Regions from separate parts of the Bacillus sp. SRL337 genome, predicted to be linked through region 1. Evidence: a T-box and tRNA genes for the amino acid it is inferred to sense, from the RefSeq annotation. Region 1 holds a T-box; the other holds one or more tRNA genes.
What was found. The T-box of region 1 lies ahead of AC4E8A_RS17395 (valine--tRNA ligase). A T-box ahead of a tRNA ligase gene usually reads a tRNA of that ligase, here a tRNA-Val.

Region 1 (8,302 bases):
TTTGAAGTCTTCAGCTTCAGTGTTCGGCCAGCCCATTGTAGAGAACGGCCATAACGCTGAACTGAACCACGTATCCAGAACATCCACTTCTTGTCTCCAGTTCTCGATGTCCGCCGGTTCTTCCTTCCCAACGTAAATTTCACCTGTTTCTTTATGATACCAAGCCGGAATGCGGTGTCCCCACCACAGCTGGCGGGAGATGCACCAGTCGCGCGTGTTTTCCATCCAGCGAAGGTATGATGTTTCAAAACGGTCTGGAACGAATGTAACCTTATCTTCTCTATTTTGAAGCTCTATCGCTTTGTCAGCAAGTGGCTGCATCTTAACAAACCACTGAGTGGATAGGTAAGGCTCTACAACCGCTCCGCTTCGTTCAGAATGGCCGACAGAATGCATATGATCTTCAATTTTGAAGAGAACACCGGTCTCCTGCAGGTCTTTAACAATTTGCTTGCGGCAGGCGAATCGATCCATTCCCTGGTATTCTCCTGCATTGCCATTCATTGTTCCATCTTCATTCATAACCAGGATGCGATCAAGATTGTGGCGGTTCCCGATTTCGAAATCATTTGGATCATGGGCTGGTGTAATTTTAACGGCTCCTGAACCGAATTCCATATCTACATAATCATCTCCGACAATCGGAATCTCACGGCCGACGATTGGAAGTGTTACTTTCCTGCCGATCAGATGCTTATAGCGGTCATCTTCAGGATGTACCGCAACTGCTGTATCCCCCAGCATTGTTTCAGGACGTGTAGTCGCAATTTCAATATGCCCTGATCCGTCAGCCAATGGATATTTCATGTGGTAGAAAGCGCCTTGAACATCCTGATGGATAACTTCGATATCGGAGAGCGCCGTCTTCGTTGCTGGGTCCCAGTTGATGATATATTCGCCGCGGTAAATCAAGCCTTTTTCATATAGTGTAACAAAAACTTCTTTAACCGCGTCTGAAAGGCCTGCGTCAAGGGTAAAACGTTCCCTTGTGTAATCAAGTCCGAGCCCAAGCTTAGCCCACTGTGCACGGATGTGTTTTGCGTATTCCTCTTTCCACTTCCATGTTTCTTCAAGGAACTTTTCACGGCCAAGGTCATACCTTGTTTTTCCTTCATTGCGAAGCTTTTCTTCAACTTTGGCCTGAGTGGCGATGCCGGCATGGTCCATTCCCGGAAGCCATAGTACATCATATCCCTGCATCCTTTTCATTCTTGTCAGGATGTCTTGCAGTGTTGTATCCCATGCATGCCCCAAATGCAGCTTGCCTGTAACGTTTGGCGGCGGGATAACGATTGTGTATGGTTCTTTCTCTTTGTCACTTTCTGCTTCAAAAAATTTACCGTCCAGCCACCATTGGTATCTTCCGCTTTCAATCGATTGCGGATCATATTTGGTCGGCATGCTGATTTCATTGTTTTCCATGATCTCATCCTCCTTATAGTTGGTGCCGCTTTGTGGTTTTTTCCAGAAATATAAAAAAACTCCTCTCGTCTAAAAGGACGAGGGAGCTATTCGCGGTACCACCTTTTTACACAGGCTAAATTGACACCTGGCACTTCATTGAGATAACGGCTTTAAACCGGTTTCCGCTACTGGTCTTTCACGGAAACTGCTCAAGGGCGACATTCCTTTGTCTTTACCTGGGAAATCTTTCAGCAGATGATTTCCCTCTCTGGAGGCGAGTTTCAAAGTACTCTTCCCTTTCGTTGCATTTCGAATGTATTAACTATTATTCAATATAGTATAGGATATTAATTCTATTCGTCAATCATTATCGCCCATTTTTTTAAAAATAATGCAAAAAACTTTTCCGGACAAATGCGGAACAATCAAATATTCTTCACATAGAATAATATAAATCATGTTGGGAGGAGATCATTTGCGGAAAAAATATAATCCCTATTTACTGCCTCCTTGGCTTCGGACCTGCAGAAACGTTGGTAAGCAGTTCAGTATCCCATTCTGTATTTTTCAAGGGATCAGGACCATACTCATCCCTACCACATTTGATGTCTTATTACTGGCGATTTTCATCGGCCTTGCGGTTGCCCTTTATTTTGAATGGTTATAAAAAGGAGCTTCTCCCCTAAGAGGATGAAGCTCCTTCTTGTGCTTTCTGCTGCGCTTCTTTTTTCCGTTGTTCCCACTCTTCCCACTTCATCACGATATATTCTGTATTTTTCAACAGCCAGTAGTGATGCTGCAGTTTCCTCAGGAACTTGATTTCATTCCGTTTTTCTTTTGGGGTTTCATGATATTTTTTGACAACGGTAATCAGGCCGCTCGGGTAAGCGAGATAGCTTAAGAATAACAATTTTTCCTCATTCCTGAATGAAAAATGGCTGCAATATGTCATGAGCCAGTCAAAACATTCATCATATGCTTTCGGATACGTCTTCAGGGTTCTAGAAAGGAACGGCAGAAGGTCATGAATCGGAGAAGCGATCCTGGTGTTTTCAAAGTTGGAAAAATAACCTGATCCCCTTTCATCATATAAAAAATGTTCAGGGGAGATCTTTCCGTGTACGACGACACTCCTGACCTTTTCAAGCTCCTTCGTTTCCTCATACCAGCTGTCAAATCTCTTTCTCGCAAATTTCAAAGCCTGCGAGGCGTCCGCGTAATACATACAGTACGTCAGCTGAAATGGTGACATGTACCATTCCTTTTCACACAGCTCGATATACTCCTCAAGGAAATTTTGATCTTTTTCCCACCTGGAATTCAAGGTTTCGTAATGTTCCTCACGCTCCTCTTTCCCTATTTTTTGATCTTTGGAAGAGAGGGTATGAAGCCTGGCCAGCTCCCGGAAAAGTGTCTGATGCCTTTCGAAGTGATTTTCTTTTACCTCGTTTGCCAGCCAGGGCATGACATAATACAAATCATTCTCCTGCCAAATCGCATACCTTCCGTCGAGGGTCGGATAAATCGGCACAATCCTGTGATAACCTGACTGAAACAGATGCTGGACATTCCTGACAAAGTCCACTCCCTTCCCCGCAGGTATCTTTTTGACAGCGAGCGTCCCCTTTTCTGTATACACTTTTTGAATTTTGCCGAAATCCTCGGTAAAATGCGGTTGGACACCATACGGTTTTAAAACAGCAGTTAAATTTTCGTCGTTAGCCATTCCCCTCACCTGCTTTATAGTTTAAACGTTAAGGGCTCCTGTTTGACTCCAGCCTGTTGGGATTTGTAGTTATCCGGAACTAATGGAATTGGGTCTGCTTTTCTGGGCTGTTTTTTTGTCCAACACCGATCGGACCCTACATCGTCCCTTTGCTCTCTCTGTTGGAAAACCTTTTTTTCCATCTCTAAACTTTTCTGTTGCATTAGCTTACCATTTTCAGCATGTCATACAGCTTCAACCTTCTAATGAGTTTCCGGGAAAAAAACAGAAGAGCAAGGATCAGACCCTGCCCACCACAAGTTAATTCTTATAAGCTGCTTCTTCTTTAGGAATATACAAAACCTGACCCTCCGTAACATCCTGATGTGCCTCCAGATGGTTCACACGCAGTAACTGAGGAATCGATAACTCGTACTTGTCAGCAATCAGCTCAAGTGTCTCCCCTTGCTGAACGATACAAACCTTCATTTTCGCTGCTCTTCCCTCGTCTTTGCGGGCAAAGAAATCAGTTAAAGAAATCATCTCTGTTTTTTTCTTAAAAAGAGACTTCTTCTTGCCTTTCGCATCCGGCGAAGAGCTGCTTTCTTCTTCTTCTTCCATAGCTGCATCATTTTCAATCATCTGGACAACTTCAGGGGACTCTTCTTCCTCAAACTCTATTTGCTGCTCTCCTCTTGCGTATTGAAATTCGTCTTCATCATAAGAAAAAACTGGCGGAGATTCTTTTTTCGCTTCATAAGAAATTGGGATGATTACTTCTTCCTCTTCCTCCGGAGCTCTTCTCCCTTCAACCGTAAACGGCTCATAAGTATCTTCATCATCTTCTTCGCCGTCGTCTTCGTATAGTTCTTCATCAACTACTACTTCTGTTTCAACTTCTATTTCAACTTCTGCTTCTTCCTCGCCTCGATCAATTTCGTATTCTGGTTCGTTGAGCTCATCAAATGTTTCTTCTTCCTCTGTTTCCTGAAGAACTTCTGCAGCAGGGGCAGAGCGATAAACTGGTTCAATCACTTGATCCTCAGCCAGTTCAAACGATGCCTGGACCTGCTGTTCACCATAGATACCGGAAATTGTCAGGTCGGCATTCAACTTCAGACATGCATTTTCAGGAACCACATAATCGAATGAATCGACATATACATCAATTTCATTCATGTTGGCAATGCGGTTCTTTGGAATTGTTACATCAACAGGAAAGCTGTGTGTAAATTCGCACTCCCCTTTTTCCCTGAACTCTACATGGTGGACGTACTTCCCATTCTGATGAAAGTCATACCAATTGTCCTGGTCTTCTTCATTTGAACCGCTCGGTAGATATTCACCTGTTAAATCCAGTGTTCCCCGGATAAGTACGTATTGTTCCTGCTCTTGGATCGTTATATGGGGATCTAAAGAGATGGAAAGCAATTCTTCTACTTCCTGTCCTTTTTTAAACCAAACAGCTTCTTCCAATGAAAATCGCAAACACGATTGTTGTTCTTGTGACAAAGAAAACTCCTCCTTTCAATTCCATAACAAGGTAAATCAATGTCATTATCAACTTATGAAGTGGAGGGGAAGAATATGAATTGATTTTAAAAATGATCTTTTCATGACGTTCTATGCGGAAAGTGGGGATCCAAAATTTGAACAGATTTTATACCGTATCTTGAAAAAGTTTGGTTAACGCTTTCGTTGTTTTCATTGATTCAACGTATGTAAAAGCGAATGCCAACAAGAAGAAATTTGAGAAGAAAGGAATTCGAGTCGAAACGAGGAGTTACCAGGGTCATTGGGATGAAGAGATTAATATCGATCGCGAATAACACGAAAAAAAACAATCGAAGGAGTTTTGGCTGAGACAAAAGAGAAGCATGGCATGCGCTGGAGGACCTTGAGAGCTTAAAAGAGTCTCAATACAGGCGATGCTTACGTTTGCTGTCATGAATCTTCAAAAATTAACAAACCCCACTCCATCCTCTTGGGGGTGGAGTGGGGTTGTCTACGGTCTGGGACAAAGCCAAGTATATGGCTTTGTCTGTTTTATCCTTTAATGCGTTGGAAGGCTTTTTCTGCTGCCTGGAGTGTTTTCTCGATGTCTTCGTTTGTATGGGCGGTAGAAAGGAAAAGCCCTTCAAATTGAGATGGCGGAAGGAATACTCCTTCGTTTGCCATTTCACGATAGTAAGCAGAGAATAGCTCAAGGTCCGAGCTCTTTGCTCCCTCATAGTTCTTCACTTCGTTGTCGGTAAAAAAGATCCCGATCATCGAACCTGCACGATTGATTGTATGAGGGATATCATATTTTTCAGCAGCTGCATGAAGGCCTTCTTCCAGCCGATCTGCTTTTCTTTCAAATTCTTTATAACTCTCAGGCGTTAGCTGGCTGAGCGTTTCATAACCTGCCGTCATGGCAAGAGGATTCCCGGAAAGGGTACCCGCTTGATAAATTGGACCGCTCGGCGCAACTCTTTCCATGATTTCAGCTTTTCCGCCATAGGCACCGACAGGCAGCCCGCCGCCAATGACTTTTCCAAGGCAAGTCAAATCCGGCGTTACACCGAAGTACCCTTGTGCACAATTGTATCCCACACGGAAACCAGTCATGACTTCATCAAAGATCAAGAGAGAACCGTGCTTCTCAGTGATTTCCCTTAGTGATTCAAGGAATCCAGGCAGTGGAGGAACAACTCCCATGTTTCCAGCAACCGGTTCCACGATGACACCGGCAATATCATCCCCGAATTGTTCAAAGGCATAATTCAAGCTTTCTATATCGTTATATGGAACGGTTATCGTATTTTCTGCGACACCGGCAGGTACTCCCGGGCTGTCCGGCAAACCAAGAGTCGCAACACCTGAACCTGCTTTGATCAGCAGTGAGTCACCATGCCCATGATAACAGCCTTCGAATTTAACAATTTTGTTGCGTCCTGTATATCCTCTGGCAAGGCGCAATGCACTCATCGTCGCTTCAGTGCCTGAAGATACCATCCGGACAATTTCAATGGAAGGTACACGTTCAATTACAAGCTCTGCAAGTTTGTTTTCAACCAAAGTAGGTGAACCGAAGCTTGTACCAAGTTCTGCAACTTCCTTAATTGATTCAACCACTCTTTCATTTGTGTGGCCAAGGATTAACGGACCCCATGAAAGAACATAGTCGATGTATTCATTTCCATCGATATCGTAAATCTTTGAACCCTTTCCTCTCTCCATGAAAATCGGATCCATATCGACTGATTTAAATGCACGGACAGGACTGTTCACCCCGCCAGGCATTAATTTAACTGCTTCTTTGAATGCCTGCTTTGACTGATCGTAATTGCGCATGATACGTTCCTCCGTTTCTACTAAATTCGCTGTAAATCACCTGAAAGGGGGCTATTCGCCTTTAATCCAGGCTGCTGCATCCTTCGCTGCATATGTGATAATAAGATCGGCTCCTGCTCTTTTCATGCTTATAAGTTTTTCCATGACCATCGCTTTCTCATCAACCCACCCATTGGCTGCTGCTGCTTTAATCATGGAGTACTCGCCGCTCACATTATAGGCAACGACTGGGGCGTTGAATTCATTTTTGACATCACGGATGATATCCAGGTAAGACAGTGCAGGTTTTACAATCAGAAAATCTGCCCCCTCTTCCATATCCGATTGTGCTTCCCGCAGTGCTTCTTTTCGGTTGGCAGGATCCATTTGATATGTTCTGCGGTCGCCAAACTGTGGTGAACTGTGGGCTGCATCCCTGAATGGTCCATAGAAGCTTGAAGAATATTTGACTGCATAGGACATGATCGGTACATCGATGAATCCAGCTTCATCCAGCCCTTTTCTGATCGCTGCTACAAATCCATCCATCATGTTGGATGGTGCTATGATATCCGCCCCGGCTTCTGCCTGGCTTACAGCTGTTTTGGCCAACAGATCAAGTGTAGGATCATTGAGGACTTTTCCACCTTCTACAATCCCGCAATGTCCATGGTCCGTATATTGGCACAGACAGGTATCAGCAACAACAACCATTTCCGGATAGTATTCTTTTACAAGGCGAGTTGCCTGCTGGACAATCCCGTTGGCATCGTAAGCACTTTTTCCAAGCTCATCCTTTTCTGCGGGCACACCGAACAGAATAATGGAATAGATGCCCAGGCTGTTTAACTCATCTAATTCTTCTCTTAGAAAATCCAAAGAAATCTGAAAAACACCCGGCATGGATGCGACAGGATTCTTTACATTATCACCTTCCACTACAAACAGGGGATAAATTAAATCTTCCGTCCTTAAAAAGTTTTCACGTACCATCGCTCTTAAGTTTTCTGATTGGCGTAGACGGCGGTGGCGGTTGAATTTCAAGTCTTTCATACTTGTTCCTCCCTACTCTTCATTCAAAGAGATGTAATGTATTGCTAACTTCTCTACCATATCTTCAACTGTATACCTTTCCGGGACAGCTTGTACAGTCATACCATTCCGGACAGCTGTTTTCTCCGTTACAGGTCCTATGCAAGCAACGGTCAAACCTTTCACTGCCTCTTCCAAACGGTGGTCATTCACAATTTTCACAAATCGCTTTACCGTTGAAGGACTGGTAAAAGTTGCTGCCGATACTTTCTTTTCCTGAAGTAATGCGGCCAGACTTTTTTCACTTTCTTTTGGAAAGCAGGTTTCATAGGTTATCCACTCATCCAGCATCTTATTTCTCTTATGAAAGAAAGAGGCGATGGTGTCTCTTGCCAGATTCCCTTTAGAGAGGAGAACCCGTCCTGCTTCGGGGAACTTCTGAATGAACTCCTCAGCAAAATCTGCACCCGTATAGAAGTCAGGGATAAAATCAACCTCCACACCATGACGCTCCAGCTCTCTACATGTTTTCTCCCCGACAGCGGCAAACCTGATTCTGCTTTTCTTAAGTGAAAGGTTATGCTCCTCTAATTGATGAAAAAAGAAGCGGACACCATTTTTACTAGTAAAAAAAATCCAATCATAGGATTTCAGTCTTTCTAAATATGTACGTTCATTTTTATCTTGAAATGGCCTGAAAGAGATAAGCGGAATAATATGGGGGACACCGCCATATTGCCTGATGATATCCGCCATCCCTTTCGCTGCCTTTTCTTCTCTGGTCACGAGAATTTCTCTACCTTTAAGGGGTAAAGAGGAAATCATTACTGGTCAAGCTCCTCTTTG
Region 2 (8,302 bases), 1.4 Mb from region 1:
CATTACAAACCAACTCTCCTTCTATAATAGGGTGTTTCTCCGCTATTCACCCCATTACAGACCAACTCTCCTTCTATAATAGGGTGTTTCTCCGCTATTCACCCCATTACAAACCAACTCTCCTTCTATAATAGGGTGTTTCTCCGCTATTCACCCCATTACAAACCAACTCTCCTTCTATAGTAGGGTGTTTCTTCGCTATTCACCCCATTACAAACTAACTCTCCTTCTATAATAGGGTGTTTCTCCACTAATCACCCCATTACAAACTAACTCTCCTTCTATAGTAGGGTGTTTCTCCGCTATTCACCCCATTACAAACCAACTCTCCTTCTATAATAGGGTGTTTCTCCGCTATTCACCCCATTACAAACCAACTCTCCTTCTATAGTAGGGTGTTTCTTCGCTATTCACCCCATTACAAACTAACTCTCCTTCTATAATAGGGTGTTTCTCCACTAATCACCCCATTACAAACTAACTCTCCTTCTATAGTAGGGTGTTTCTCCGCTATTCACCCCATTACAAACCAACTCTCCTTCTATAGTAGGGTGTTTCTTCGCTATTCACCCCATTACAAACTAACTCTCCTTCTATAATATTGTTTTCCTTCATTAAGCAATTCACAAATGACTGAACCGCTTTTTGAGGTGTTCCATCTGACAGTCTGGGCATCAGGAACAATAACTGAACACAAAAAAAGCTTCCAGACATAAGTCTGGAAGCTTTTTTTGTGATGAGCCATGAAGGATTCGAACCTTCGACCCTCTGATTAAAAGTCAGATGCTCTACCAACTGAGCTAATGGCTCACAATGGCTGGGCTAGCTGGATTCGAACCAACGCATGTCGCAGTCAAAGTGCGATGCCTTACCGCTTGGCTATAGCCCAATATCAGCGAAAATAAAAAGGACATTCATTAACATGTCCATTTTCTGCTCTATGTATTCAAGAAATGGTGGAGGGGGGCAGATTCGAACTGCCGAACCCGAAGGAGCGGATTTACAGTCCGCCGCGTTTAGCCACTTCGCTACCCCTCCAAATGAGTGGTGCCGGCAAGAGGACTTGAACCCCCAACCTACTGATTACAAGTCAGTTGCTCTACCAGTTGAGCTACACCGGCACTAATTTGAAAATGTTTATATTTTATTAAGTTGTGACAAAATCATGGTGGAGGATGACGGGATCGAACCGCCGACCCTCTGCTTGTAAGGCAGATGCTCTCCCAGCTGAGCTAATCCTCCGTAATGGTGACCCGTACGGGATTCGAACCCGTGTTACCGCCGTGAAAGGGCGGTGTCTTAACCGCTTGACCAACGGGCCGATTTTATAAAACTAGTAAGCTTCCAACCGGGCTCGAACCGGTGACCTCTTCCTTACCATGGAAGTGCTCTACCTGACTGAGCTATGGAAGCAATGGCTCCGCAGGCAGGACTCGAACCTGCGACCGATCGGTTAACAGCCGATAGCTCTACCACTGAGCTACTGCGGAACGAAAAGCCTGGCGACGTCCTACTCTCACAGGGGGAGATCCCCCAACTACCATCGGCGCTGAAGAGCTTAACTTCCGTGTTCGGCATGGGAACGGGTGTGACCTCTTCGCCTTAGTCACCAGACAATTATTGCTTGTAAATTGAAAGGACAGATTTATTATAACAAGATTTTTTATAAAATCAAGTGTTTTTTAAATTGTTCTCTCAAAACTAGATAAAGGTCATGAAGAATCAGAAAGGATTCCGAGTTTCGCTATTTTGCAATCCAGCTCCGGCGGCTAGAAGCTCGGGGTCATTAGCCATCAATCAGCCGAGGGCGAAGAACACCCTCATCTGCTTGCTGTCTAATGCCTGTCGCTTCTGGTCAAGCCGCCTGTGCTTTTTAACGTGGTTAAGTCCTCGATCGATTAGTATCTGTCAGCTGCACGTGTCGCCACGCTTCCACCTCAGACCTATCTACCTGATCATCTTTCAGGGATCTTACTCACATAAAGTGATGGGAAATCTCATCTCGAGGGGGGCTTCATGCTTAGATGCTTTCAGCACTTATCCCTTCCGCACATAGCTACCCAGCGATGCCTTTGGCAAGACAACTGGTACACCAGCGGTGCGTCCATCCCGGTCCTCTCGTACTAAGGACAGCTCCTCTCAAATTTCCTGCGCCCACGACGGATAGGGACCGAACTGTCTCACGACGTTCTGAACCCAGCTCGCGTACCGCTTTAATGGGCGAACAGCCCAACCCTTGGGACCGACTACAGCCCCAGGATGCGATGAGCCGACATCGAGGTGCCAAACCTCCCCGTCGATGTGGACTCTTGGGGGAGATAAGCCTGTTATCCCCGGGGTAGCTTTTATCCGTTGAGCGATGGCCCTTCCATGCGGAACCACCGGATCACTAAGCCCGACTTTCGTCCCTGCTCGACTTGTAGGTCTCGCAGTCAAGCTCCCTTGTGCCTTTACACTCTGCGAATGATTTCCAACCATTCTGAGGGAACCTTTGGGCGCCTCCGTTACTCTTTAGGAGGCGACCGCCCCAGTCAAACTGCCCACCTGACACTGTCTCCCACCCCGATCAGGGGCGCGGGTTAGAAGTTCAACACAGCCAGGGTAGTATCCCACCAGCGCCTCCACCGAAGCTGGCGCTCCGGTTTCCAAGGCTCCTACCTATCCTGTACAAGCTGTGCCAAAATTCAATATCAGGCTACAGTAAAGCTCCACGGGGTCTTTCCGTCCTGTCGCGGGTAACCTGCATCTTCACAGGTACTATAATTTCACCGAGTCTCTCGTTGAGACAGTGCCCAGATCGTTGCGCCTTTCGTGCGGGTCGGAACTTACCCGACAAGGAATTTCGCTACCTTAGGACCGTTATAGTTACGGCCGCCGTTTACTGGGGCTTCGGTTCGCACCTTCGCTTGCGCTAAGCACTCCCCTTAACCTTCCAGCACCGGGCAGGCGTCAGCCCCTATACTTCGCCTTACGGCTTCGCAGAGACCTGTGTTTTTGCTAAACAGTCGCCTGGGCCTATTCACTGCGGCTCTCTCGGGCTTGCACCCTACCAGAGCACCCCTTCTCCCGAAGTTACGGGGTCATTTTGCCGAGTTCCTTAACGAGAGTTCTCTCGCTCACCTTAGGATTCTCTCCTCGCCTACCTGTGTCGGTTTGCGGTACGGGCACCTTTTTCCTCGCTAGAGGCTTTTCTTGGCAGTGTGGAATCAGGAACTTCGGTACTATATTTCCCTCGCTGTCACAGCTCAGCCTTTATGGTGACGGGATTTGCCTCATCACCAGCCTAACTGCTTAGACGCGCATATCCAACAGCGCGCTTACCCTATCCTCCTGCGTCCCCCCATCACTCAAACGGAAAAGAGGTGGTACAGGAATATCAACCTGTTATCCATCGCCTACGCCTTTCGGCCTCGGCTTAGGTCCCGACTAACCCTGAGCGGACGAGCCTTCCTCAGGAAACCTTAGGCATTCGGTGGACAGGATTCTCACCTGTCTTTCGCTACTCATACCGGCATTCTCACTTCTAAGCGCTCCACCAGTCCTTACGGTCCAGCTTCTCAGCCCTTAGAACGCTCTCCTACCACTGACACCAAATGGTGTCAATCCACAGCTTCGGTGATACGTTTAGCCCCGGTACATTTTCGGCGCAGAGTCACTCGACCAGTGAGCTATTACGCACTCTTTAAATGGTGGCTGCTTCTAAGCCAACATCCTGGTTGTCTAAGCAACTCCACATCCTTTTCCACTTAACGTATACTTTGGGACCTTAGCTGGTGGTCTGGGCTGTTTCCCTTTCGACTACGGATCTTATCACTCGCAGTCTGACTCCCATGGATAAGTCTTTGGCATTCGGAGTTTGTCTGAATTCGGTAACCCGATGAGGGCCCCTAGTCCAAACAGTGCTCTACCTCCAAGACTCTTACTACATGAGGCTAGCCCTAAAGCTATTTCGGAGAGAACCAGCTATCTCCAAGTTCGATTGGAATTTCTCCGCTACCCACACCTCATCCCCGCACTTTTCAACGTGCGTGGGTTCGGGCCTCCATTCAGTGTTACCTGAACTTCACCCTGGACATGGGTAGATCACCTGGTTTCGGGTCTACGACCACATACTCATTCGCCCTATTCAGACTCGCTTTCGCTGCGGCTCCGTCTTTCCGACTTAACCTTGCATGGGATCGTAACTCGCCGGTTCATTCTACAAAAGGCACGCCATCACCCGTTAACGGGCTCTGACTACTTGTAGGCACACGGTTTCAGGTTCTATTTCACTCCCCTTCCGGGGTGCTTTTCACCTTTCCCTCACGGTACTGGTTCACTATCGGTCACTAGGGAGTATTTAGCCTTGGGAGATGGTCCTCCCAGCTTCCGACGGGATTTCTCGTGTCCCGCCGTACTCAGGATCCACTCAAGAGGGAACGAAGTTTCGACTACAGGGTTGTTACCTTCTGTGACGAGCCTTTCCAGACTTCTTCGTCTACTTCATTCCTTTGTAACTCCGTATAGAGTGTCCTACAACCCCAAGAGGCAAGCCTCTTGGTTTGGGCTAATCCCGTTTCGCTCGCCGCTACTCAGGGAATCGCGTTTGCTTTCTCTTCCTCCGGGTACTTAGATGTTTCAGTTCCCCGGGTCTGCCTTCCATACTCTATGTATTCAAGTATGGATACTGCACCATTACGTGCAGCGGGTTCCCCCATTCGGAAATCTCCGGATCAAAGCTTACTTACAGCTCCCCGAAGCATATCGGTGTTAGTCCCGTCCTTCATCGGCTCCTAGTGCCAAGGCATCCACCGTGCGCCCTTTCTAACTTAACCATCGGCGAACGATAAGCTTCGGATTGCGGCGTTGCCTTCGTTTCTTCCGCTGCTCATGTACGGTAAGGTACACTCCGCTGCTCAGAAACACGGGCGCCTTGCACTCCTCGCTTCTCCTTCACCTTAGTTTAAAACAATATCTCATAAGAGATATCCTAAAATGGCGAATTCTCGGTTCTTTCTTGACTTTCTTCATGACTATCTTTATCTAGTTTTCAAAGAACAATGTTTGATGGTGGATTTGTTTGCTTTCGCAAAAAATCTTATTGAACCATCAAAACTGAACAAAACAAAATCAACGCGTCACGTCTCATATATCCTTAGAAAGGAGGTGATCCAGCCGCACCTTCCGATACGGCTACCTTGTTACGACTTCACCCCAATCATCTGTCCCACCTTAGGCGGCTGGCTCCAAAAGGTTACCTCACCGACTTCGGGTGTTACAAACTCTCGTGGTGTGACGGGCGGTGTGTACAAGGCCCGGGAACGTATTCACCGCGGCATGCTGATCCGCGATTACTAGCGATTCCAGCTTCATGCAGGCGAGTTGCAGCCTGCAATCCGAACTGAGAACGGTTTTATGGGATTTGCTAAACCTCGCGGTCTTGCTGCCCTTTGTACCGTCCATTGTAGCACGTGTGTAGCCCAGGTCATAAGGGGCATGATGATTTGACGTCATCCCCACCTTCCTCCGGTTTGTCACCGGCAGTCATCTTAGAGTGCCCAACTGAATGCTGGCAACTAAGATCAAGGGTTGCGCTCGTTGCGGGACTTAACCCAACATCTCACGACACGAGCTGACGACAACCATGCACCACCTGTCACTCTGTCCCCCGAAGGGGAACGCCCTATCTCTAGGGTTGTCAGAGGATGTCAAGACCTGGTAAGGTTCTTCGCGTTGCTTCGAATTAAACCACATGCTCCACCGCTTGTGCGGGCCCCCGTCAATTCCTTTGAGTTTCAGTCTTGCGACCGTACTCCCCAGGCGGAGTGCTTAATGCGTTAGCTGCAGCACTAAAGGGCGGAAACCCTCTAACACTTAGCACTCATCGTTTACGGCGTGGACTACCAGGGTATCTAATCCTGTTTGCTCCCCACGCTTTCGCGCCTCAGCGTCAGTTACAGACCAGAAAGTCGCCTTCGCCACTGGTGTTCCTCCACATATCTACGCATTTCACCGCTACACGTGGAATTCCACTTTCCTCTTCTGTACTCAAGTCCCCCAGTTTCCAATGACCCTCCACGGTTGAGCCGTGGGCTTTCACATCAGACTTAAGAGACCGCCTGCGCGCGCTTTACGCCCAATAATTCCGGACAACGCTTGCCACCTACGTATTACCGCGGCTGCTGGCACGTAGTTAGCCGTGGCTTTCTGGTTAGGTACCGTCAAGGTGCCGCCCTATTCGAACGGCACTTGTTCTTCCCTAACAACAGAGCTTTACGATCCGAAAACCTTCATCACTCACGCGGCGTTGCTCCGTCAGACTTTCGTCCATTGCGGAAGATTCCCTACTGCTGCCTCCCGTAGGAGTCTGGGCCGTGTCTCAGTCCCAGTGTGGCCGATCACCCTCTCAGGTCGGCTACGCATCGTCGCCTTGGTGAGCCGTTACCTCACCAACTAGCTAATGCGCCGCGGGTCCATCTGTAAGTGGTAGCCGAAGCCACCTTTCCACCCTTCCTCATGTGAGGAAAGGAACTATCCGGTATTAGCCCCGGTTTCCCGGAGTTATCCCAGTCTTACAGGCAGGTTACCCACGTGTTACTCACCCGTCCGCCGCTGACTTCAGGGAGCAAGCTCCCATCCGTCCGCTCGACTTGCATGTATTAGGCACGCCGCCAGCGTTCGTCCTGAGCCAGGATCAAACTCTCCGATAAAAGTTTGACTTGCTCATTTGCTAATTAAAGTGTTAGCAACTTTGTAAGAATCAAGTTCTTACTAGATTAACGTTGACGTTTTGTCTTGTTTTGTTCAGTTTTCAAGGTTCAATCCGCGTCGCTTGTTTTTGGCGACTTGATTATCTTAACATCTTTCAAAAGCCGAGTCAACAACTTTTTTTAAAATGTTTTTGTCAATCACTGTTGTTCAACAGCGACGCTTATTAATATATCAAGATAACGATTCAAAGTCAACGGTTTTCCACAAAAAAGATTTTCTTTATTTGCTTGTCCAATTTTTCTGGTAAAACTAAGATTTCTCCTGCTTCCCTCTGGTGGTTTTCATATATCTCAAACAATCTTTTTGGGTAGCAACCCTCTTGAATAATTCAAATAATATCTTATATCTTTCGTCCATAGCTCGTTTTACTATATGGTCGAGTCTTGAATCTTTCAGATCGAACAGTATTTCGTCCATCTCTCTCTTTAGTAAGTATTCCATTTCCTGTTTCTCTCTTTCATTTATTAAGAAACCCAGCAAAACTGTCACCCCTTCAACGTAGTGATTGTAGTTTTTTCCAATTAAGCCGAATTTATAATAGGCTTTTCATTATTTCTGTACTATTTTTTCTTCGGACATGCATATGTTAGAACAGGAAATCGTCTCTTGGAGGGATTGTATGAATGTTTTTTACACATTAAATGCCCGAAAAATAAAACAGGGTATTCTAATTCTGGTCATTTCTTTCTTTACGGCTTTATTCATTTTCACCGGTAGCCTTTCTGCTCTGCCTGTTTTCTCCACAGAGGATGGACCGAAAGCCATTTATAAAGGGGATAAAGGGATATCACTGACTTTCAATGTGGGCTGGGGTGATGAAAAAGCTGAACCAATTCTTGAAGAACTTCAGGAACAAGGAGTTCAATCAGCCACCTTCTTTCTTTCAGGAGCCTGGGCAGAACGACATCCTGATATAGTTGAAAAGATCGATAAGCAAGGATATGAAATCGGAAGCCTTGGTTATGCTTATAAAGATTACAGCGAGATGGAGGATGCCAAAGTACGGCAGGATATACTGAAAGCGCAAGAAGTTTTTGAGAAGCTAAATATTAAAAGCGTTTCTCTCTTGAGAATGCCAACCGGACATTTTGATAAACGGGTATTGTCCATTGCTGATAAACTGGGCTATACGGTTGTTCACTGGAGTGTCAATTCTCAGGATTGGACAAATCCCGGTGCCGACCAGATTGTTAAGAATGTTTCTTCAGCCAAGAAGGGAGACATTGTGCTTCTCCACGCTTCTGATTCCGCTAAACAAACCGAAAAATCTCTTCCCGGAATTGTGAAAGTTCTTAAATCCAAGGGAGAATTTAAAAGTGTCTCTGAAATGATCGCCAACGGTAAGACCAAAACCACACTTATTCCTTGATACTAAAAAAGGACTGGTCCCAGGTTGGTGGGATCAGTCCTTAATCTTTATTGTCTTGCTTTCCTTTCCTCTTCCGAACGCTTGTTGTATTTTGGCAAGGCCAGCAATTGATACGCATTGCAAGCCACCAAGGCAAACAACATCAAGTAAAGCCACTTGCTCTCCTTTGCCTGCAGGACCGGT

Region 2: it has a tRNA-Val gene. The T-box ahead of AC4E8A_RS17395 (valine--tRNA ligase) is inferred to sense a tRNA for this amino acid. The anticodon was not compared.

The regions. Positions count from the first base shown of each region.
Region 1 covers NZ_OZ481793.1:3,419,969-3,428,270, forward strand. The annotation lists gene AC4E8A_RS17395 (valine--tRNA ligase) at 1-1,422, opposite strand, end outside; T-box leader at 1,493-1,716, opposite strand; gene AC4E8A_RS17400 (hypothetical protein) at 1,880-2,071, shown strand; gene ysxE (spore coat protein YsxE) at 2,087-3,130, opposite strand; gene spoVID (stage VI sporulation protein D) at 3,431-4,621, opposite strand; partial or broken gene AC4E8A_RS17415 (IS5/IS1182 family transposase) at 4,758-4,935, shown strand; gene hemL (glutamate-1-semialdehyde 2,1-aminomutase) at 5,156-6,445, opposite strand; gene hemB (porphobilinogen synthase) at 6,497-7,477, opposite strand; gene AC4E8A_RS17430 (uroporphyrinogen-III synthase) at 7,490-8,242, opposite strand; gene hemC (hydroxymethylbilane synthase) at 8,281-8,302, opposite strand, start outside.
Region 2 covers NZ_OZ481793.1:175,590-183,891, reverse strand. The annotation lists tRNA gene AC4E8A_RS00995 (tRNA-Lys) at 738-810, opposite strand; tRNA gene AC4E8A_RS00990 (tRNA-Gln) at 815-889, opposite strand; tRNA gene AC4E8A_RS00985 (tRNA-Tyr) at 955-1,038, opposite strand; tRNA gene AC4E8A_RS00980 (tRNA-Thr) at 1,046-1,121, opposite strand; tRNA gene AC4E8A_RS00975 (tRNA-Val) at 1,167-1,242, opposite strand; tRNA gene AC4E8A_RS00970 (tRNA-Glu) at 1,247-1,321, opposite strand; tRNA gene AC4E8A_RS00965 (tRNA-Thr) at 1,340-1,413, opposite strand; tRNA gene AC4E8A_RS00960 (tRNA-Asn) at 1,416-1,490, opposite strand; rRNA gene rrf (5S ribosomal RNA) at 1,498-1,614, opposite strand; rRNA gene AC4E8A_RS00950 (23S ribosomal RNA) at 1,879-4,814, opposite strand; rRNA gene AC4E8A_RS00945 (16S ribosomal RNA) at 5,139-6,689, opposite strand; gene AC4E8A_RS00940 (hypothetical protein) at 7,000-7,230, opposite strand; gene pdaB (polysaccharide deacetylase family sporulation protein PdaB) at 7,370-8,119, shown strand; gene AC4E8A_RS00930 (KinB-signaling pathway activation protein) at 8,167-8,302, opposite strand, start outside.